Regions from separate parts of the Arthrobacter sp. KBS0702 genome, predicted to be linked through region 2. Evidence: predicted binding sites of a transcription regulator. Region 2 holds the regulator's gene; the other holds the start of a gene.
The links. Region 2 encodes LexA, which represses DNA repair genes until DNA is damaged. Its sites were predicted from a motif close to TCGAACANNTGTTCGA; they were not measured.
Positions count from the first base shown of each region.

Region 1 (11,016 bases), 670 kb from region 2:
CGGCGCCGAGCCGCTTCGGGTCGAGGCCCGAGAACTTGTGCCCCTCACCGAAGAACTTGGTCCGGGCCAGCACCTGCAGGGTCGGGTGGGTGAACATAAAGACGACGATCAGGTCGGCGATCGCGGTCAGGCCCAGGGTGAAGGCGAAGCCGCGGACGTTGCCTACCGCCACGAAGTACAGCACGAGGGCTGCCAGCAAGTTGACGGCCTTGGACGCAAGGACGGTCCGCTTGGCGCGCTTCCAGCCGTTCTCCACCGCCGAGATCAGGCCTCGGCCTTCGCGGAGTTCGTCACGGATGCGCTCGAAGTAGACGATGAACGAGTCCGCCGTCTGGCCGATCGCCACGATGATGCCGGCGACGCCGGCCAGCGAGAGGCGGTAGTTCTCGGTCCAGCCGAGGATGGCGATGGCCAGGTAGGTCAGCGCACCGGCGACCACGAGCGAGGCGACGGTGACGAAGCCCAGGGCCCGGTACTGGAACAGGGAGTAGACCACAACCAGCAGCAGGCCGATCAGGCCAGCGAGCATACCCATCCGGAGCTGCTCCCCGCCAAGGGTGGCCGAGATCTGCTGGTCACTCTGGATCTCGAAACTGATGGGCAGGGCGCCAAAGCGGAGCTGGTCGGAGAGTGCCTTGGCGGACTTCTCGGTGAAGCCGCCGGTGATCTGCGGGCGGCCATCGGTGATGACGGCCTGGGACCGCGGCGCGGAAATGACCTGGTCGTCAAGGACAATCGCGAACTGCGACTTTGGATCCGAGCCGCTCTGGCCGCCGGCGGCAACATAGAACTTGTTCAGCCGCTCGGTGATGGTCTTGAACTTGGCCGTGCCCTCGTCGTCGAACTGGATATCGACGGCCCACTCATTGGTGACGGCACCCTGGGCGCCGCGCTGCAGCTGGAAGGAGGAGGTCTTGATGTTCGAACCCTTGACCTCGACCGGGCCAAGGATGTACTTGATCGCGGGCCGGCCGTCGGAGGCCGGTTCGCAGGTCACCAGCGGCTTGGCCGGATCCGAGCGCTCCTGCTTGTCCTGGGCAGGGTTGACGCAGTCGAGCGCCTCAAACTTCTTGTAGACATCCGCGGTGACCCAGTTCTCGTCGCTGCTGTTCGCAGGGGCGGCGGTCGGCTTGGGCAGCTTGTCCTCCGGGGTGCGCGCCTCGACGGGGACGGCCGCACCGTCACCGGCCTGGATGACCGGGCGGAAGTTCATGTCCGCGGACGCCTGGATCAGCGCACGGGTCTCCTTGGACGGAGTGCCGGGAAGGCTGACGACGACGTTGCGGCCGGACTGGGTGCTGATTTCCGCTTCCGCGACACCCGAGCCGTCCACGCGCTGGCGGATGATCGCCACGGCCTGGTTGAGCTGTTCTTCGTTGATGCCCGAACCGCCCTCCACCTTGGGCGCCAGGATCATCTGGGTGCCGCCTTCAAGGTCCAGGGCCAGCTTGGGAGCCCAGCTCGCTTGCCCGGCCATGGTGCCGCCGGCCAGGACGGCCGTCAGGACGGCGAGCATTACGCCAAGCCAGACCAGCACCCTGCGGGCTGAGTTTTTGGGGCCAGTTCGTGCCATTGTCGATCTTTCTATTGTTTACGGAGGAACCGCCGGTGCGCCCTCGTCGGGCCCGCACCGGCGGATGCCCGCGCACTGAAGCTCCGCGGGATAGCTCAGGAGGCAGACTAGCTGTCTTTTTTGCCGTCGTCGTTCAGGCGGCGCAGGGTTTCGTCCGGCGTTTCGTTGCGGGACGCGTCACCGGCGACGGCGGTGCCCTCGCCGGCGGTGTCCACCGCGTCGGACTTACCGAGGGTCAGCGAAGACGCGTCGTCGGGAACGACCGTGGGCTCCTCGGCGGCGACGACCGGTTCCACGATCTTGGTGACGGCCTGGCGGTGCACGGTGGCGGTGTTGCCCGGGGACAGCTCGAGGACAACCTTGTTCTCGGCCTCGTCGATGTCGACGATGCGGCCGAAGAGGCCGAAGCTGGTCATCACCTCAACGCCTGGGCCGAACTTCGACTGGAGGTCCGCCTGCTGCTGCTGCGTCTTCTTGTTGCGGCGGAACATCATGAAGACGAAAACGCCGAGCATAACGAACAGGAGAATTGTCATTGGATCCAAGGGGAAAGTTCCGTTCTGTACTTGCGAGCTGGTTTCACAGCAACGTCCGCTTCGTTCCGGGGCAACCTGGCGTGGAACCTGGCAGGAATCCTGGCGGGTACGGGGCAAAAACCCTGCCCTGCCAATGGCGGCTAGCGGGAGCCGCACACGGAAACAAAGGCCCGAACGTGCCGAGCGTCATACCAGTCTAAAGGGAAAAGGTCACTAGCGAGTGCTATTGACTATTACGGATCCATTCCGGATCGACTTCGCCCTCAGCATCAGCCGCGAACCCGGCCGGACCGCCGTCGGCGTCGCCGGCCCGGAAGAGGTCTAGCGGATCCTGGCCGAACGCGCCCGGCGGCACCGCGAAGCCCAGGTGCGTCCACGCCGGCGCCAGCGCGATCCGTCCGCGTGGGGTCCTGCCGAGCAGGCCCTCGCGGACCAGGTAGGGCTCGGCGACGGTTTCCACGGTTTCGGTTTCCTCGCCGACGGCGATAGCGAGGGTGGAGAGGCCCACCGGCCCGCCGCCGAACTTCGTGATCAACGCCTCGAGGACGGCGCGGTCCAGGCGGTCCAGGCCGCGCTTGTCCACTTCGTACATATCGAGGGCGGCGGAGGCTGCCCGCGCGTCGATCTGCTCCACCCCGTGGACCAGAGCCCAGTCCCGGACGCGCCGCAGCAGGCGGTTGGCAATCCGGGGGGTGCCCCGGGACCGGCCGGCGATCTCACTGAAGCCGGCCGAGTTCACCTTCAGGTCCAGCAGGCCCGCCGAGCGGCGCAGCACCAGCTCAAGCTCCTCGACGGAATAGAACTCCAGGTGCCCGGTGAAACCAAACCGGTCCCGCAGCGGCCCGGGCAGCAGCCCGGCGCGGGTGGTGGCGCCCACCAGGGTGAAGGGCGGCAGTTCCAGCGGAATCGCGGTGGCTCCGGCACCCTTGCCGACCACGATGTCGACGCGGAAATCCTCCATCGCCATGTAGAGCATTTCCTCGGCCGGGCGGGACATCCGGTGGATCTCATCGAGGAAGAGAACCTCCCCCTCGGAGAGCGAGGACAAGATGGCGGCCAGGTCCCCGGCGTGCTGGATCGCCGGTCCGCTGCTGATCCGAAGCGGGGCGTTCATCTCGGCGGCGATGATCATGGACAGAGTGGTCTTGCCCAGGCCGGGCGGGCCGGACAGCAGCACGTGGTCGGCGCTGCGGCCGCGCATCCGGGAGGCCTCCAGGACGAGGGAGAGTTGCTTGCGGACCCGGTGCTGGCCGACGAAATCGTGCAGGTTCTTGGGCCGGAGGGCGGCCTCGATGGCCCGCTCCTCGGGTTCCTCTCCCCCGCCGACGAGGGACGGCTCAGCCACGGGCGCCTACGCGGTTCCCGGCGCGCGCGCCGTCCTGGCCCAGCCAGCGCAGCGTGGCGCGGAGGATCTCCGCCACATTGCCCTTCGCGGCGAGTTCCGGGGAGTCGGCCAGCGACTTGTCGATACTGGCGGTGGCGTCCTTTTCGGACCAGCCAAGGCTCGTCATGGCAGCGACCACCTGCGGCTTCCACACGGCTTCGGCGGACACAGCGGGGGCGCCGCCGTCCGCGTTGCCCGGCGTGCCGTGCGGCACCAGCTTCCCGGCCAGTTCGAGCACGATCCGGCCGGCGACCTTGGGTCCGATGCCGGGGACCTTGGTGAACGCCTTGCCGTCACCGGAGTGCGCGGCGACACGGATCGCTTCGGGTTCGTGGACGGCCAGGACGGCCAGCGCCAGGCGCGGCCCCACGCCGCTGACACTCAGCAGCACGTCGAAGACCTCGCGTTCGTCGTCGCTTGAGAAGCCAAATAGCGTCAGGGAGTCCTCCCGCACGATCAGGGAGGTAAACAGTTTGCCTTCATCCCCGACGCGGAGCCTGCTGAGGGTCTGTGGCGTGGCGTTGACGCTCATGCCGGCACCGTTGAGGTCGATCACCGCCGAGGACAGGCCGACGTGCGCTACGGTTCCGCGGAGAAAACTGATCAAGGCCTGGCTCCTGGTCTCACAGCTGGTCCTGGACCAGCTGAGTCAAGCCGGCGGGGTTTCAATCTCCAAACGCCGGCTATCCGAACATATCTACGAATACCCTAGCAAGCACCCGGACATTTAACGGGACATTCAGCGCGCACGGCGCGCTTTGGCCTCCGCGTCGGCCCAGGCGCGCTGCGCGGGCGTCAGGGACTGGCTGCCCGGTCCCGTGGTGGCCACAGCCGCACCGCTTCCAGCCCGCCACGCATGCGTGATGGCCAGCGCCAGGGCGTCGGCGGCGTCCGCCGGACGCGGCGGGGCGTCGAGCCGGAGGATCTTGGTGACCAGCTTGGTGACGGCGTCCTTGTTGGAGGTCCCGCTGCCGGTCACGGCGGCTTTGACCTCCGAGGGGGTGTGCAGCGCCACGGGGATTCCCCGGCGTGCGGCGGCGGCAATCACCACGCCGGAGGCCTGGGCAACGCCCATCACTGTGCTGACGTTGAGCTGGGAGAAGACACGTTCGACGGCGAGGACCTGCGGCTCATATTGGTCCAGCCACTCATCGATCGAGGTGGCAATGACCAGCAGGCGCTGGTCCAGGCTCTCCTCCGGGGAAGTGCCGACGACGCCGAAGGCCACCATGGTGGCCCGGCGGTTCTTCTCGACGTCCACGACGCCGATCCCGCAGCGGGTGAGGCCCGGATCGACGCCGAGGACGCGAAGGGTCACTCGGCTTCCAGTGCGGCCTGCACTTCGTCGCTGAGGTCGGCGTTGCTGTACACGTTCTGCACGTCGTCGAGCTCTTCGAGGGCGTCCACGAGCTTCATGAACTTCTTGGCGGCGTCGAGGTCCAGCGGCACCTGCATGGAGGGCACGAATTCGGCTTCGTCGGTGTCGTAGTCGATCCCGGCTTCCTTGAGCGCGTCGCGGATGGCCTGCAGGTCGGTCGGCTCGGAGTGGATCTCGAAGCTGTCGCCGTTGTCCTTGACTTCTTCCGCGCCGGCGTCGAGGACGGCCATCAGCACGTCGTCCTCGGTCAGGCCGTTCTTGGGCAGCGAGACGACACCCTTGCGGGAGAAGAGGTAGCTGACGGAGCCGGGGTCGGCGATGGTGCCGCCGTTGCGGGAGATGGCGAGCCGGACCTCGGAGGCTGCACGGTTCTTGTTGTCCGTGAGGCACTCGATCAGCAGGGCCGAGCCCTGCGGGCCGCGGCATTCGTACATGATCTCGGTGTAGTCCACGACCTCGCCGGTGAGGCCGGCGCCGCGCTTGATGGCGCGGTCAATGTTGTCAGCGGGGACCGAGGTCTTTTTGGCCTTGGTGACGGCAAGTTCGAGGCTGGGGTTGCCGGCGAGGTCGGGTCCGCCCATGCGCGCGGCAACTTCGATGTTCTTGATCAGCTTGGCGAACGACTTGGCCCGGCGGCTGTCCAGGATGGCCTTCTTGTGCTTGGTCGTCGCCCATTTGGAGTGGCCTGACATGCTTTACGCTTCTCCTCTGATCATTCGAATAAACAGTTCATGCACGCGCTTCTCCCCCGTGACTTCCGGGTGGAAGGAGGTGGCCAGCAGCTTGCCGGAACGCACTGCAACAATTCTAGCCGTCCCGTCGAGGGATTCCGGGTGGCCGGCCTTGGACGGTTCCACCTGGGCCAGCACTTCGACGCCGGCTCCGACGCGTTCCACCCAGGGTCCGCGGATAAACACCGCGTGCACCGGGGCCACTGCGCCACCGTCCGAGCTGAACTCCAGCCCCTTGAAATCCAGGTCTGTCTCGAACGACTCGCGCTGGCGGCCGAACGCGTTGCGGCGCACCGTGATGTCCAGGCCGCCGAAGGTCTGCTGCGGGTTTCCGGCGAGGTCGGTCGCGGGGTCGGCGATCTCTTCGGCCAGCAGGATCATCCCGGCGCAGGAGCCGTAGACAGGAAGCCCTGCCCGGATGCGTTCCCGCAACGGATCCCGGAGGTCAAAGACCCGGGCGAGCTTGTCGATGGTCGTCGATTCCCCGCCGGGAATGATGAGGCCATCAAGTCCGTCCAGCTCGGCGGGGCGGCGGACACCAATGCCGGCGGCGCCGGCGGATTCCACGGCGTGCAGGTGTTCACGGAAGTCGCCCTGGAGCGCCAGGACGCCGATCCGCAGGCCCGATCCCACGCGGGAAGCGGGCGAAGTAAGGGGGGTGGTCATGCTGCCAGCATAGTGCGCCGGGGTCCGCGGAGGCGCACCGGGGCGTGCCCCGGGACCGGCTTCCATGCCGCCGCTGGGATATATTACAAAGCATGCTCTACTTCAGCGTTCCGCTCGGCAAACTCGTCCGCCGGGTCTCCCGGCTCCGAGGCGGAGGCTCCGCTCTCCCCGGCCTGGTGGTCGAAAAAATCGACCCCGGCTTCATGCAACGGACGCTGTCCACGCTGCCCCTGGGTGTCGCCGTCGTCAGCGGCACGAACGGCAAGACCACCACCACCAAGATGGTCGTGGAGCTGCTGGAAAGCCAGGGCCTGAAGGTCTTCACCAACCGCACCGGCAGCAACTTCACCCGCGGCGTGGCCGCGGCGCTGCTGGGCGAGGTGGACTGGCGCGGCCGGCTCGACGCCGACGTCGCCGTCCTTGAACTGGACGAGGCCCACGCCGTGCACTTCGTCAACAAGGTCCCGCCGCGCTACTGCCTGCTGCTCAATGTCCTCCGCGACCAGCTGGACCGCTTTGGCGAGATCGACAAGACCGCCGAACTCCTCCAGCACATCGCGGCCAAGACCACCGGCACCGTCGTGCTGAACCGCGAGGACCCGCGAGTGGCCCGAATCGCGGCCACCCTCGATACAGCCACGGTCAACGGCCCCGAGGTCCGCTATTTCGGCCTCGACGATTCGCTGCTCAGCACCTTCCCCAATGACGACGAAATGCGCGCCGCCCCGGGCAGCCCGGTGCCGCCGGCCCCCGCCAAGCCGGGTGCCGACGTCGTCCTCCGCCGGGTGGGCGCGGACGACGCCGACTTTGAGTACGACGGCGCAACGGTCAGCACCGGGATGAAGCTGCGCGGCGTCTACAACATCTTCAACGCCGCGGCCGCGCTGACCCTGGCCCGGGCCATCACGGGCGCCCGCGGCACCGGTACCGACCACGCCGGCCTGCTGGCGGCCCTCGCCAACGTCGCGCCTGCCTTCGGCCGAGGGGAGAGCCTTGTGGTCGATGGCCTGCCGCTGGAACTTGTCCTGGTCAAGAACCCCAGCGGCTTCCGGCTCGGCCTGAAGTCCTTCCCGGCCGCCGGCTACGCCACGATGATCGCGATCAACGACAACTACGCGGACGGCCGGGACATGTCCTGGCTCTGGGACGTGGAATTCGACACCCTCCGCGACGGCGGCGTGGACCAGCTCACCGGCTCCCGCGCGTACGACATGGCGTTGCGGCTGCAGTACGACGACGTCGCGATCGGTGCCGTCGACACGGACATCGCACCCGCCCTGGCCGCGTTCATCCGCGGAGCGAAAGACAAGCCCAAGCGGATTTTCTGCACTTACACGGCCATGCTGGCCATCCGCCGCGAGCTGTCCAAAATCACCACAGTGGAGGTGGTCTCATGACCCCCGCGTCCCCCGAAACCCCGCACGAGCTCTCCTTCGGCCATGTTCTGCCGCCCGAAGAAACCGCAGCGCCCAGCAAGGGAACCATCCGGGTGCTGCAGCTCTATCCGCGGGACATGAACATCTACGGCGACTGGGGCAATGCGCTGGTCCTCGCCCAGCGGCTGCGCTGGCACGGCTACACCCCCGAACTGCTCGAGTACAACGTCGGCGACGACTTCCCGGCGGACGTCGACCTGATCGTGGGCGGCGGCGGACAGGACAGCGGCCAGCTGGTCATCCAGGACGACCTGCTCTCGCGGGAGACGGTCCTCAAGGAGCTGGCCGAGGACGGCACGCCGATGCTCGTGATCTGCGGGCTTTACCAGCTGTTCGGGAAGTTCTTCAAGACCAGGACCGGCTCGGTCATCCCGGGCATTGGCATCCTGGATGTGGAGACGCACGGCACGGACGAACGGTTGATCGGCAACGTCTCGGTGGCCTCAGCCGAGTTCGGCACCGTGCTGGGCTACGAGAACCACAGCGGCCAGACCACGCTGGGCCCAGGCGTCGAGCCCCTGGGCACCACCGCCAAGGGCACCGGCAACAACAGCAGCGACGGCCAGGAGGGCGCACGCTACCGCAACATCGTGGCCAGCTACTTGCACGGCTCGCTGCTGCCCAAGAACCCGGCGCTGGCTGACTTCCTGATCAAGACGGCCGTGGAGCGCAAATACGGCACCTTCGTGCCCGGCACCCCGGACGACTCCTACGCCGCACTGGCGCGGGAGCACGCGGCCCGCCGCCCCCGCTAAGGCACGGCGCATGACCCTGATCGCCCGCGACAGCCCCGCACGCCCCGACGTCCGGCGCCTCCTGGATGAGCACCTGGCGGACATGTTCGCGACGTCGCCGGCCGAAAGTGTGCACGCCCTCGACCACGGGGCACTGGCCGGCCCGGACATCACCTTCTGGACGGCCCGCGGCGACGGCGGGGTGCTGCTCGGCTGCGGGGCGCTGAGGGACCTCGGAGCGGGCGAAGGCGAGATCAAGTCGATGCGGACAGCGCGGCCCGCGCGCGGTCGCGGCGTTGCCGCCCTGCTCCTGGGCCGGATCCTGGACGAGGCCGGACAGCGCGGTTACCGCCGCTTGCTCCTTGAGACCGGGTCGCAGCAGTTCTTCGACCCGGCGCGGAGGCTCTACGCACGGCACGGATTTGTCCCGTGCCCGCCGTTTGCCGGCTACCAGCCGGATCCCAACAGCGTGTTCATGGCCCGCAGCCTGCCGGACAGCCTGCCCGGCTGACGGCAGCGCCGCAGGCCTCAGGCGCCGGCGTCGCTGTTCCGGAGCAGCCTGGCCAACTCCGCGGGACGGGTTGCCGGCCACCAGTGGCCGTTGTCCACCGTCACTACGGTCAGGTCCTCCACCCAGTCTTCCAGGCCCTCCACCAGATCCGGGGAGAGGAACGGGTCCCTGGCCGGCACCACCACCTGCACCGGCATGGTGACCCTGGCAGGTGCGGCCGGCTTGGCGGCCCGGTTCCGGCCGGCACCGAAGTTGGCCCGGTAGAGCGCCAGTCCGCGGACCGGGTCGTTCCCGACGTCGCGTTTGGCCAGTTGCTCGTAACGGCGGGTGAGGTACAGCCGCCAGGCGGCCTCGGGCAGCACCGGTGCCAGGAAGGCGCCGATGTACCAGCTGCGCATCAGCTGCCCGGCCAGTTGACGCCAGGCACGCGGGTTACGGATCCGTGCGCGCACCCAGCGCGAGAAGTGACGCAGGTCCGGGCCGGAGATGCTCGTATACCGGCGGATCAGGGCGGCGGCTCGAGGGTCCTGCACCGCTGCCCAGCACTGGATCGACCCCCAGTCATGACCCACCAGGTGGACCGGGCCGGCGCCGGCGTCCGCGAGGACGGCGAACAGGTCGTCCACCAGCGCTGCCAGCGTGAAGTCACCCGGGCTGCCCACGACGGCGGACGCGCCGGCGTTGCGCGTGTCATAGGCGACCACGTGGTGCGTCGGCACGAGCTCCCGGATGGCCGGCAGGAACACCCGGTGGTCGTCCGGATAGCCGTGGACGAACACCAGGGTCGGCACGTCCGGGCCCGGCTGCCGGCCGTATTCGAACACGGCCAGCTCGGCCCCGCGCGCCGCGACGCTCCGCCGTCGTTCCATCAAGGTGTCCATGGCTACCGCTCCTTCGTGATCAGCAGTTCGTGGGCGCCCGCCGCGGCCGCTCCCATCGCTTCGACCACGGTCTTGGTCCGCAGCCTGGTGGCCGCGTCCGCGGCGGCCCCGGCGCAGAGTCCCTGCGGGGCGTCGGCGGCGACCGAACACCAGCGGTAGGGTCCGCGGACAATCACCGACGGCGCCCAGGCCAGGTCGGACGCGGTCCAGGTGCCGGCGGCATCCTGGCTGAACTGGGCCCGGACCAGCAGTCCCTCGTTGTTCACCACGTAGCTCGGCGAGAGCTCGGTGATCCCGTTGCCGAGGCCGTAGACAATCCAGGTCCCCTTGTAGCGTTCAATCGGCAGCACCGAGTGGGTGTGGTGGCCGTAGACCATGGTGAACTGGCCGCTGTCCGCGAGGGCGTGCGCGACGCGCTGTTGTTCGGCGTTGGGCACGCTCGCATACTCGTCCCCGGCGTGCATCGCACCCAGCACGATGTCGGCACCGAGGGACCTCGCCTTGCGGGCCTTCGCGATCATGGCGCCGGGGTCGAGCATGTCCACCTGCCACGCAGCCTCCGGGACCTGTCCGTTCAAGCCGTAGGTGCCCTCGATCACGGCAACCTTTGCCGCCGCGGTCTGCAGGATCATGACCCCCTGGGCGTCGGCCGCGCTGCGGTAGGAGCCGGTGTGCTGCAGCCCGGCAGCATCGAGGGCATCCAGCGTGCGGACCAGCCCCGCGGTGCCGCGGTCAATCGTGTGGTTGCTCGCGGTGGTGCAGGCCTGGTAACCCGTCTGCCGGACGGCGGCGGCGATCTGCGGGGGGACGTTGAACGAGGGATATGCCGAGAAGGGCCCGGCGGGGGTGGCCACCGGGGTTTCCTGGTGGCAGATTGCCAGGTCGCTCTTCTCGATGTACCGGCGCTGGCCCGCCAGGAGCGGAGCGAAGTCAAGGCCCTTGGCACCGGTGGCGAGGGCGTCGGCCCGGCCCTGGTCCCAGAGCTGGGCGTGGACCAGCATGTCGCCGGTCATCAGGACGGAGGTGCAGCGGACAGCGGCGCAGGCCGGGCCTTTCCCCGGCGTCGGCGTCGGCGTCGGCGTCGACGTCGACGTCGGGACAGCCGTGCCGGGCGCCGTCCCGGGCGTGGACCCCGGCGCGGAACTTCCCGCGGAGGCCGCCGGGGCCGGCCCGGATCCCCCGGCTT
Region 1 covers NZ_CP042172.1:1,965,751-1,976,766, forward strand. The annotation lists gene secD (protein translocase subunit SecD) at 1-1,573, opposite strand, end outside; gene yajC (preprotein translocase subunit YajC) at 1,681-2,109, opposite strand; gene ruvB (Holliday junction branch migration DNA helicase RuvB) at 2,333-3,454, opposite strand; gene ruvA (Holliday junction branch migration protein RuvA) at 3,447-4,100, opposite strand; gene ruvC (crossover junction endodeoxyribonuclease RuvC) at 4,233-4,811, opposite strand; gene FFF93_RS09030 (YebC/PmpR family DNA-binding transcriptional regulator) at 4,808-5,563, opposite strand; gene pdxT (pyridoxal 5'-phosphate synthase glutaminase subunit PdxT) at 5,567-6,268, opposite strand; gene FFF93_RS09040 (Mur ligase family protein) at 6,361-7,665, shown strand; gene FFF93_RS09045 (type 1 glutamine amidotransferase) at 7,782-8,459, shown strand; gene FFF93_RS09050 (GNAT family N-acetyltransferase) at 8,470-8,949, shown strand; gene FFF93_RS09055 (alpha/beta fold hydrolase) at 8,967-9,830, opposite strand; gene FFF93_RS09060 (CapA family protein) at 9,833-11,016, opposite strand, start outside.
Region 1: the regulator LexA is predicted to act here: its motif matches at 4,181-4,196, upstream of ruvA (Holliday junction branch migration protein RuvA).

Region 2 (11,016 bases):
TTGGCGCAGCAGCTCGACGTTGGGGCCCTGCAGGGTGCCGTCCTTGGTGACGTCGGTGACGACGTAGCGGGCGCAGCCGGCTTCCTCGAGGCGGCCGAGCACGTCCCAGAGGTCGCCGCCCTCTTTGGTCCAGCCGCGGCCGGCGAGGGTGGTGCCGCGGACGTCGAGGCCGACGGCGATCTTGTCGCCGAAACGCTCGATCACACGGGACGTCCACTCGGGATTCTCCAGCGCGGCGGTGCCGAGGTTCACCCGGGCCACACCGAGGTCGAGGGCCTTTTCCAGCGACTCGTCGTCGCGCAGGCCGCCGGAGAGTTCGACTTTGATGTCCAGCCGCCCGACGACCTCGCGCAGCAGTTCGGCGTTGGAGCCACGGCCGAAGGCTGCATCGAGGTCCACCAGGTGGACCCATTCGGCGCCCTGTTCCTGCCAGTTGAGCGCTGCCTCCAGCGGAGTGCCGTAGCTGGTTTCGCTGCCGGCTTCGCCCTGGACCAGGCGCACGGCCTGGCCGTTGACGACGTCGACGGCGGGGAGCAGCTCGAGTACCGGCAGCGGGGTTTCGGTGGTCATCGTTGGGTCCTCACGTATTGGGGTGGCGGTCGGGGCGGGCGGGGACGTGGTGGTCAGGTGCCCGGGAGGGTCAGTTCCCCGGCAGGGTTAATAGCCAGGCGGCCAGCAGCGACATGCCGGCCAGGATGTAGAACACGATCTGGACCCAGAGAGGGCTTTTCTGCTGCCGGAAGGACAGGGCGCCGCCCACCAGCAATCCGGCGAGGCCCATCAGGACTATGGACCACATCTAGGCGGTCTGTTCCGGGGTGCCAGGCTGGGCTGTTCCGGCCTCGGCGGCACTGGTGGTGGCGCTGCTGCGCAGACCGTCCACCCAGTTGCGGAGCAGGCGCGCGCCGGCGTCGCCGGACTTTTCGGGGTGGAACTGGGTGGCGCAGAGCGGACCGTTTTCCACCGCTGCGATGAACGGGGCACCGTGTTCGGACCAGGTGACGAGCGGCGCCTTCATGCGCGGCTGGATCACGTCGAAATCCCAGTGCTGCACACCGTAGGAGTGCACGAAGTAGAAGCGCTCGTTCTCGACGCCGGCAAAGAGCCGGGAGCCCTCCGGCACGGTGACGGTATTCCAGCCCATGTGCGGCACCACGTCGGCCGGCAGCAGCTCGACCTTGCCGGGCCACTCCCCCATGCCCTCGGCGACGGTGCCGTGTTCGACGCCGGCCTCAAACAAGACCTGGAGTCCGACGCAGATCGCCAGCACGGGCCGGCCGCCGGCGACCCGGCGTCCGATCATCCGGACGGCGTCGACGGCCTTGAGCTCGTTCATGACGGTTTCGAAGGCCCCGACGCCGGGGACGACGAGCCCGTCGGCGTTGAGCACATCTTCCGGCTTGGCGCTGAGGATGACCTCGGCGCCGGCACGCTCGAGGGCGCGCACGGCCGATCGGACGTTACCCGAACCGTAGTCCAGCACGGTGACCGTGGGCTTACCGTCGGGCGACGCGGGCTTCCGGTGGGCGTCAGGGTCGATGATCGCGCCGTCCTGGAGAACTTTGCCGCTCACAGCGCACCCTTGGTGGAGGGAATGCCCTCGACCCGGGGATCCGGCTCAACAGCCGCGCGGAGGGCCCGGGCAAAGGCCTTGAACTGCGCCTCGACGATGTGGTGCGGATCCCGGCCGGCGGTGACGTTCATGTGCAGGCAGATGCCGGCGTGCAGGGTGATCGCCTCGAAAACGTGCCGGGTCAGGGACCCGGTGAAGTGGCCGCCGATGAGGTGGTATTCCTGGCCCGCCGGTTCTCCGGCGTGCACGAGGTAGGGCCGGCCGGAGACGTCGACGACGGCGTGTGCGAGCGCCTCGTCGAGCGGCACCGTGGCCTCGCCGAAGCGGCGGATGCCGGCCTTGTTCCCCAGGGCGGTGCGCAGGACCTCGCCGAAGGTGATGGCGACGTCTTCCACGGTGTGGTGGACATCAATGTGGGTGTCACCGGTGGCCTTGACCGTCATGTCGATCAGGGAGTGCTTGCTCAGCGCCGTCAGCATGTGGTCGTAGAACGGCACCGACGTGCTGATGTCCGAGACGCCGGTGCCGTCGAGGTCGATCTCGACCAGCACGGACGACTCGCTGGTGGTCCGTTCGAGGCGTGCGGTCCGGGCCTCGGCAGCGGCAGTTCCGGTGTTGCTCATGTGGGGTGTCCTTTGGATGAGGCGGGCGCCCGGCGAACGCCGGTGGTGTGCGTGGGTCCTGGCTTAAGTCTAGGCGGACTGTGCTTCGTGGCCGGTCAGGATGCGTTCGAGCGCGTGCAGAAACGCTGTGGTTTCCGTCTCAGTACCGGCGGTCACGCGCAGGTGGCCGGGGATTCCGACGTCGCGGATCAGCACACCGGCGTCCAGCAGCCCCTGCCAGGTCTCGTGCGGGTTGTCGAGGCCGCCGAAGAACACGTAGTTCGAATCCGAAGCGGCCGGTTTCAGTCCCATCCGGGTCAGCTCCGAGACGATTCGGTCCCGCTGGCGCTTGATGTCTTCAACATCGGCCATCAGGGCCACGCGGTGGCGCAGCGCGGCCAGCGCAGTGGCCTGCGTGATGGCGGACAGGTGGTATGGCAGCCGGACCAGGCGCAGGGCATCGGTGACCTCCGGCGCGGCCGCCATGTAGCCCAGCCGCGCGCCGGCCAGGGCAAAGGCCTTGCTCATGGTCCGGGACACGATCAGCCGCTCGCGTCCGGGCAGCAACGTCAGGGCGCTGGGCGTACCGTCGTGGGCGAACTCGTGGTAGGCCTCGTCGACGATCACGATGGTCTGGCTGGCTTCCCCGGCCTCGTAGACGGCCTCGACGACGTCGAGACCCAGACCGGTGCCCGTGGGGTTGTTCGGAGAGCAGAGGAAGACAACGTTGGGTTTCAGCTCCCGTACCTGCCGGGCGGCCGATTCGGCACTGAGCCCGTAGTCGTCGGCACGCACCCCCACGATGTACTCGGTGTCCGTGCCGGCGGCCAGCAGCGGGTACATGGAGTACGTGGGAGGGAACCCGAGCGCAGTGCGGCCCGGACCGCCGAAGGCCTGGAGGATTTGCTGGAGGACTTCGTTGGAGCCGTTGGCGGCCCAGATGTTGGCGGCGTCGAGGCCGTGGCCGAGATACTCGGCCAGCCCTTCCCGCAATTCGGTGAACTCGCGGTCAGGGTACCGGTTCAGCCCGGCGGCAGCCTCGGTCACTGCCTCTGCGATGGCCGCGCGGACGTCGTCCGGGACGCCATGGGTGTTTTCGTTGACGTTCAGCAAGATCGGAACATCCAGCTGGGGCGCGCCGTAAGGCCGCAACCCCCGCAGATTGGTCCGGAGGGGCAGTCGGTTGAGGCGCTCTAGCTGGTCAGTCACGTGCCTAGTTTAAGTGAGACCACGCCCGGCCCCGAAACTGTGACCTCCAGAGGGCGGCCGGGGATTACCTGGAGGGCACGTAGAGCTGCTGGCCGGGGATAACGCGGGCGGCATCGAGGTTGTTGAGCTGCACAATGTCGGCGACCACGTCGCGGGGGTCGCGCTCCGGTGCCACTGCGCCGGCGATGGCCCACAGCGACTCCCCCGGCTGGACCGTCACGGTGACCGTAGGGGTGAGCGAGAGCTCCGCGGTCGAGTCGGCGGCTTTGGCCGGCGCATTCAGGAAACCGGCGAGCGAAAGGACGAGGGCAGCCAGCAGAATCAACGGCAGGCCGAAGAAGACGAAGCGGCCCCGGCGGGTCAGCCGCAGCGGCGCCTGCCTGGGCGCAACGGCAGGCACAGCCCGCTGCCCGCGGCTGGCTTCCTGCCCGTCGAAGATGCCGTGCGGGCCGAAAGCCTCGAACCGTGACGCCTGCACGGGAACGGAAACCTGTGAACCGGAAATAGCGCTTACTGCTGACATGAACTGAGCCCTCCTGGACTTATCTGTGCCGCCCGGCGTACTCCACGTACTCGCCGCCAACCGGCCGAACCATCTAACGCAAACCTGGACCGCAAATCTTGATCACTACGTTCGAACACAGAACCGAACCGAAAGATCCCGTCCCGGCGACTAACTTCGAACACATATTCGAACGTTGTAGTTCCTGTTTTAGCACTTATGAACGAACAATGTCGAGACTCGCTAGAACAAATGTTTGAAAAAGCGTGTCTGCTGGCCTACTTTTGAACCAGCAGAACCACTTGTGGTGATCAACAGCAGTTGATCAGCGGGGTCTGACATTTTCAGACCAGTTGGTCCCGGCAGCCCAGGCGGCCGGGCGGAACGGAAAGGCGTGGCGAACATGGCAGCACAAGCCGCCGGCGGGAGGGCCGCCCAGCGGAGCCCCCAGGCCGGCCGGGCGCCGAAGGGCCTCACCGTCCGGCAAAAGAAGATCCTGGAGACCATCCAGCGGTCCGTGACCGACAACGGCTACCCGCCCTCGATGCGCGAGATCGGCGACACCGTCGGCCTCGCCAGCCTCTCCAGCGTCACCCATCAGCTCTCGCAGTTGGAAAAGCTCGGTTACCTGCGGAGGGACCCCAAACGGCCCCGCGCCATGGAAGTCCTTTTGCCCCTGACGCTCGACGAGGGTGCCACCAAGGTCTCCGGGGTGGCGAAGTCCACCGGCCTGCGGGCCGTCGGCGGCGTTGCGGTCTCGGAACTCGCCAGTGCCACCGACACCGCAATGGTGCCCTTCGTGGGCCGGATCGCCGCCGGCGGCCCGATCCTGGCCGACCAGGTGGTGGAGGACGTGATGCCGCTGCCGCGCCAGCTGGTGGGCCACGGCGAATTGTTCATGCTTCGGGTGGCCGGCGACTCGATGATCGACGCCGCCATCTGCGACGGCGACTGGGTGGTCGTCCGCCGCCAGAACGACGCCGTCAACGGCGACATCGTGGCTGCCTTGCTCGACGACGAGGCAACGGTCAAGACGTTCCGCCAGCGCGACGGCCACACCTGGCTGCTCCCGCAGAACACCCAGTACGAGCCGATCCTCGGCGACCATGCCGTCATCATGGGAAAAGTCGTCTCGGTGCTTCGCTCCCTCTAGCGCCGCCGGCACGTACTGCGCCCGGCATAGAAAGGCCCCGTCCGGGTTTTCCGGACGGGGCCTTCGTCGTTGGGTGAGCGGCCTAGGTGGCCGTCTCCTTTGCTGGGCTTTCCTTGGCCAGCCGTGCGAGGGCGGCCAGGGCCACCGCCGGGTCGGTGGTGGGCCAGAACGGCGGCAGCGCGGCGCGCAGGAACCCGCCGTAGCGCTCGGTAGACAGCCGGGAGTCCAGGACAGCCACTACGCCCTTGTCCGACGTCGAGCGGATCAGCCGGCCGGCGCCCTGGGCGAGCCGGATGGCCGCGTGGGTTGCAGAGACGCTCATGAAGCCGTTACCGCCGGCTCGGGCCACAGCACGGGAGCGGGCGGTCATGAGCGGGTCATCCGGCCGCGGGAACGGAATCCTGTCGATCACCACCAGCCGGCAGGAGTTTCCGGGCACATCGACGCCCTGCCAGAGCGACATCGTGCCAAAGAGGCAAGTGTCAGGCTCGTCGGCGAACTGCTTAACGAGTGCCGTCATGGTCGACTCGCCCTGGCAAAGGATACTCAGGCCCAGCCGTGGCCGCATGGCTTCGGCGGCTTCTTCAGCGGCACGCCGGGAGGAGAAGAGGCACAGGGCGCCGCCGCCGGAGGCCCGGATCAGCTTTTCGAGCTCGTCGAGGGCTTCCGGGGAGGTCCCGCGGCCCGGCTTGGGCAGGTGCTTGGCGACGTAGAGGATGCCCTGCTTCGGATACTCGAACGGGGACCCGACATCGACGCCGGTCCAGCTCGGTGCGCCGGGGCCGACCAGGCCCAGGCCTCCGGCCGCCGGTTCGAAGGCCGAGCCGATGGCGAGGGTTGCCGAGGTCAGCACGACGGTGTGGTCGGCGAACAATCCCTCGCGCAGCCGCCCGGCGACGCTGAGCGGGGCGATGTTGATCAGGGCCGGCGCGGAGTCATCAGGCTGCGAATAGCCCTGCTGCGGGTCGAAGCTGCTGTTGCGGGAGAACCAGACCACCTCGCGGTTCTCCTTGGCCGCCAGGAGCCGTTCGCAGAGTTCCAGGATCACCATCAGTCGGGACCGGGCGAGCTGCCGTCCGCCGTCGGCGGTGTTGGCGCTGTCCCCCTTGGAGTCCGAAAGCGCGGCGCGGCAGGCGTCACGCAACTGGTCCACGCAATCGAGTTGTTCGCTGTTCAGTCCGTTCGGCATCAAACCGCTGGGAACGCCCTCAATGGCGAGTTCGAGGTTGGACGCGGCATTGTTCAGCGCATCCACGGTGATTCCGGCGTGCTTGCGGGCGCCCGACGCGGCAGCGTGCACCATGGCGACGGACAGCTGTCCGGACACGGCGCCGGTCACCCGGTCCTGCAGTTCGTGGGCCTCGTCCACCACCACGACGTCGTACTCCGGGAGGACCGCGAGGCCTTCGAAGGCGCTGACGGCCAGCATCGCGTGGTTGGTGACCACGACGTCGGCGTCGGCGGCGTTCTGGCGGGCAAGTTCGCTGAAGCATTCGGCGGCGAGCGGACACTTCTGCGCGCCCAGGCACTCCATGGAGGTGACGGAGACCTGCCGCCAGGCGCGGTCGGTCACCCCGGGCATCAGTTCGTCGCGGTCCCCCGTCTGGGTGTCCTCAGCCCAGTCGCGGAGCCGGACCACTTCCTTGCCGAGCTGGGACGACGGTCCGCCCATCGCCGCGGCGAAGTGCGGCACGGACGTGTCCTCGCCGAGGGAGAACAACTGGCCCTCGGACGGTTCCTCGGAAGGGAAGCCGCCCTCGAGCTTGTGGCGGCACACGTAATTGGAGCGGCCCTTGACCAGGGCGACCTTCACCGGCCGGTCCAGGGCCGGGGTGATGGTCTTGAGCAGCCGGGGCAGGTCGCGGCCAACAATCTGGGTCTGCAGCGCCAGGGTGGCGGTGGAAACCAGGGTGGGCTTGTCGCTGACCAGCGAGTGGGCGATCAGTGGAATCAGGTAGGCCAGGGACTTGCCGGTGCCGGTGCCAGCCTGGACCAGCAGGTGGTCGCCGGTCTCGATCGCGCGGGCCACCTGTCGTGCCATTTCGTGCTGGCCGTCGCGGCTCTGGCCGCCCATGCCGGCGACCGCCCGGTCGAGCAGTTCAACCACGAACTGCTCGCCGGACGGGCGGCTGCCGGACGGGCGGCTCTCGGACGGCGCGGCCTCCCCCTCGGCCACCGCTGGTTCAGTCATTGCTGACGAAGGAATCCAGTTCGGCGGCGAGCCCCTCGCGCACCATCACCACGGCACGGGTACCGGTCTCCCCGTGGTCGAGGCTGATGATCTCCGCGTCGGTCTCATGCAGCTTGCTGAGCAGGTCCCCACGGTTGTACGGGATCATCAGTTCCAGCTTCACGCTGGGCCGCGGGATGCCCTCGCTGATGGCCTTGAGCAGTTCCGGGATGCCTTCGCCGGTGCGGGCGGAGACCACCACGTGGCGGGGCTCGCGCTGCTTGAGCCGCTCAATCACAAACGGGTCGGCGGCGTCGGCCTTGTTCAGGACGATGATCTCGGGCACCTTGCGCGCGTCGACTTCGCTGAACACCGCGCGGACGGCCGCGATCTGGCCCTCCGGGTCGGGGTGGGAGACGTCGACGACGTGCAGGATCAGGTCCGAATCCGCGACCTCCTCCAGGGTGGAGCGGAAGGCCTCCACCAGCTGGGTGGGCAACGAGCGGACGAATCCGACGGTGTCGGCGAGCGTGTAGCCCAGCCCGTCCGAGGTTTCGGCCTTGCGGACGGTCGGATCCAGCGTGGCGAACAGGGCATTCTCCACCAGGACGCCGGCGTCGGTCAGCCGGTTCAGCAGCGAGGACTTGCCGGCGTTGGTGTACCCGGCGATGGCCACCGACGGAACGGCGTTGCGGCGGCGGTTGGCCCGCTTCGTCTCCCGGGCCGGCTTCATCGCGGCAATTTCCCGCCGCAGCTTGGCCATCCGGGTGCGGATTCGCCGGCGGTCCAGCTCGATCTTGGTCTCACCGGGGCCGCGTGAACCCATGCCCGCTCCGGCGCCGCCCACCTGGCCACCGGCCTGGCGGGACATCGATTCACCCCAGCCGCGCAGGCGCGGAAGCAGGTATTCGAGCTGGGCCAGTTCCACCTGGGCCTTGCCTTCGCGGCTCTTGGCGTGCTGGGCGAAGATATCCAGGATCAGGGCCGTGCGGTCGATGACCTTGACCTTGACGATGTCTTCGAGGCCACGGCGCTGGGAAGGAGCCAGTTCCGCGTCGACCACGACGGTGTCGGCGCCGGTGGACATCACGATGTCCTTGAGCTCCTGGGCCTTGCCGGAGCCGAGGAACGTGCCCGGGTCCGGCTTGGCGCGGCGCTGGACGAGCCCGTCGAGAACCTCGGAACCGGCGGTTTCGGCCAGGGCCGCGAGCTCGCGCAGGGAGTTCTCGGCGTCGGCGAGGGTGCCTTCGGTCCAGAGCCCTGCCAGCACGACGCGTTCAAGGCGCAGCTGGCGGTATTCGACTTCGGTGACGTCTTCGAGTTCCGTCGACAGGCCGGCGGTTCGGCGGAGCGCGTGGCGCTCCTCGAGGTCCTGCTGGTCGCCGTCGTAGCTGCCGTGTTCCTCATCCAGCCGCGAGATTGCTTGCGCCTTGCCGAACACCGCCTTCGACTCGCCGGGGTGTCCGGTGCCGGGACCGGCCTTGGGGGCGGGGGCGTCTTTGGAGAGGATCCGGTCGATGACAGCCTGAATTTCCGCAGGGGTCATGTCCTGGGAGGCTGAATCGGGTCCGGTGTTGGGCTGACTGGTCATGGTCTCCTTTGAAGGGTTTGCCCTTCCAGAATAGTGCTGTTCGGCGTCTTGTGGCGCAGTATTCGCGCTGGGCTGACGGCTGGGGGTCATGCGTGCCTCCTGGCGTGCCTGCGGCGGCGGCGCTGCAGGCTGGGGCGGGCTCCGAGAAGGAGCGCCGGGAAAGGGAAAGGAACAGGCGTGGTGGCGCCGTGGGGAGGGAGAGACTGTCCGCCCGGCCGGGCTCGGGTGAGCACTGCCAAACTCCAAGGTTCGGGCGCCGGCGGTGGGTCCAGTTGAGGACGATCATGGGGGCGCACAGAGCGGAAGGTAACTACCTGCGTCGCTGCGGGGACGGGACCTCTACGAAGACGGGAGGCCCGTGCCGGCTACTTGAAGTTCAAGAACATGTCTTTAACGTTAGCAGACCATGCCCGCGCCCCGGACGGGTCGGGCCGCGGGTGACCGGCGTGTCCCGGCGGGTCCGGGCCGGTTTCCCATACCGCCGGAGGGCCAACTAATCTGGCCAGTTATGGAGTCTGCACATTATTTCAGCGCCCAGCCGGCCGGGCCGTTCACCCGCAAGCCCTTGACCGTGGAGCTGGCCGGCGCGCGGCGGACGTTGCAGACGTCCTCCGGAATTTTCAGCCCGGACGGCATCGACAAGGGAACGGCGGTCCTGCTCGCGGACGTCCCGGCCCCCGCGCCGCAGGGGAACCTGCTGGACATCGGGTGCGGCTGGGGTCCGATCGCGCTGACTATGGCGCTGAGGGCACCGCATGCCCGGGTCTTCGCGGTGGATGTGAACGAACGCTGTGTCACCCTGACGAATGAGAATGCCGCCCTGTTGGGGCTGGAGAACGTCACCGCCTGCGCCCCCGCGGATGTGGACCCGGAGCTGCGCTTCGACACCATCTGGTCCAACCCGCCCATCCGCATCGGCAAGGACGAACTCCACGCCCTGCTGCTCCTGTGGCTGCCGCGGCTGGCGCCGGGCGGTTCAGCGTGGCTGGTGGTGCAGAAGAACCTTGGTTCGGATTCGCTTCAGCGCTGGCTCGCTGCCGAGCTGGACAGCAGCTTCACCGTCACCCGCGAGAGCACCTCAAAGTCCTTCCGCATCCTGCGGGTCAGGAAAGCATCCCGCTAGCGACGATCACGGCGGGGCCGCTAAGTTCCACGTGCTCATGGCCGTCCGCGGCCATGAAGAACTTCACGCCGACGACGCCGCCGGGAACCTTAACGTTCCAGGCGTCCGGAGCGCCCGAGCCGGCCCAGTGCCGGATCGCGACGGCGGCGGCGCAGGCGCCGGTGCCGCAGGACAGGGTCTCCCCCACTCCCCTTTCGTGCACGCGCATGGTGATGGTCCCGACGCCGTCGTGGACGAGCGGTTCGGACGGGACAACGAACTCCACGTTGGTGCCGTGCGGCGGCGCGGGATCGACCCGGGGCGCCCTGAACAGTTCCGTCGAGTCGAGCTCGGCCAGCTCGGCCAGTGCGACGACGGTGTGCGGGTTGCCCATGCTCACGGACAGCGCGGGCCTGGCGACTTCCAGTCCGTCTGCGCTGACCAGTGAGTCCATGGCGCGCGCGGTGGCCTCGCCCGGGAATATGAATTCCCAGGGTCCCATGTCCACGGCGTAGCGGGACGCGGTGCGCACCACGGTCTTGACGCCGCCGCGGGTTCCGATGGTCAGCGACTCCCCCGCCGGCAGGTCCACGAGGCCCTCATGGATGAGGAAGTGGACGAAGACGCGCACGCCGTTGCCGCACATTTCCGAGAGTGAGCCGTCACCGTTGCGGTAATCCATGAACCACTCCGCCGCGGGGTGCTGGCCGAGCAGCTCCCGTCCTTCCGGAAGCAACCGGGAGGGCACCGCGCGGATGAGGCCGTCCGCGCCGATGCCGCGGTGGCGGTCGCAGATGGCGGCAACCTGCTCCGGGGTGACGGAAAGGGCGCCGTGCGGATCCGCAATCAGGACAAAGTCGTTGCCCGTTCCGTGGCCTTTCGAGAACTTCAGGCCGCCGAGTCCGGCGGTGTCTCCGGCGGCAGGGTGGTCAGCGGCCGCGGCAAGGGTTTCGTCCATGCTCCAAGGTTACCGGTCCGGCCGTACCGGAACGGAAACGGCGGCGCCGGGCTCAGCGGCAGAGCGCCACGGACTTGGCCAGCAGTTCGGGGTCCTGCCAGTCCAGCCAATTGATCCGCGGGTCGGCGCGGAACCAGGTGAGCTGGCGGCGGGCGA
Region 2 covers NZ_CP042172.1:1,295,025-1,306,040, reverse strand. The annotation lists gene priA (bifunctional 1-(5-phosphoribosyl)-5-((5-phosphoribosylamino)methylideneamino)imidazole-4-carboxamide isomerase/phosphoribosylanthranilate isomerase PriA) at 1-570, opposite strand, end outside; gene FFF93_RS16915 (hypothetical protein) at 641-799, opposite strand; gene hisH (imidazole glycerol phosphate synthase subunit HisH) at 800-1,573, opposite strand; gene hisB (imidazoleglycerol-phosphate dehydratase HisB) at 1,570-2,196, opposite strand; gene FFF93_RS05960 (histidinol-phosphate transaminase) at 2,266-3,384, opposite strand; gene FFF93_RS05955 (LysM peptidoglycan-binding domain-containing protein) at 3,449-3,907, opposite strand; gene lexA (transcriptional repressor LexA) at 4,290-5,039, shown strand; gene FFF93_RS05945 (ATP-dependent DNA helicase) at 5,122-7,230, opposite strand; gene hflX (GTPase HflX) at 7,223-8,800, opposite strand; gene FFF93_RS05935 (class I SAM-dependent methyltransferase) at 9,309-9,923, shown strand; gene dapF (diaminopimelate epimerase) at 9,904-10,860, opposite strand; gene miaA (tRNA (adenosine(37)-N6)-dimethylallyltransferase MiaA) at 10,913-11,016, opposite strand, start outside.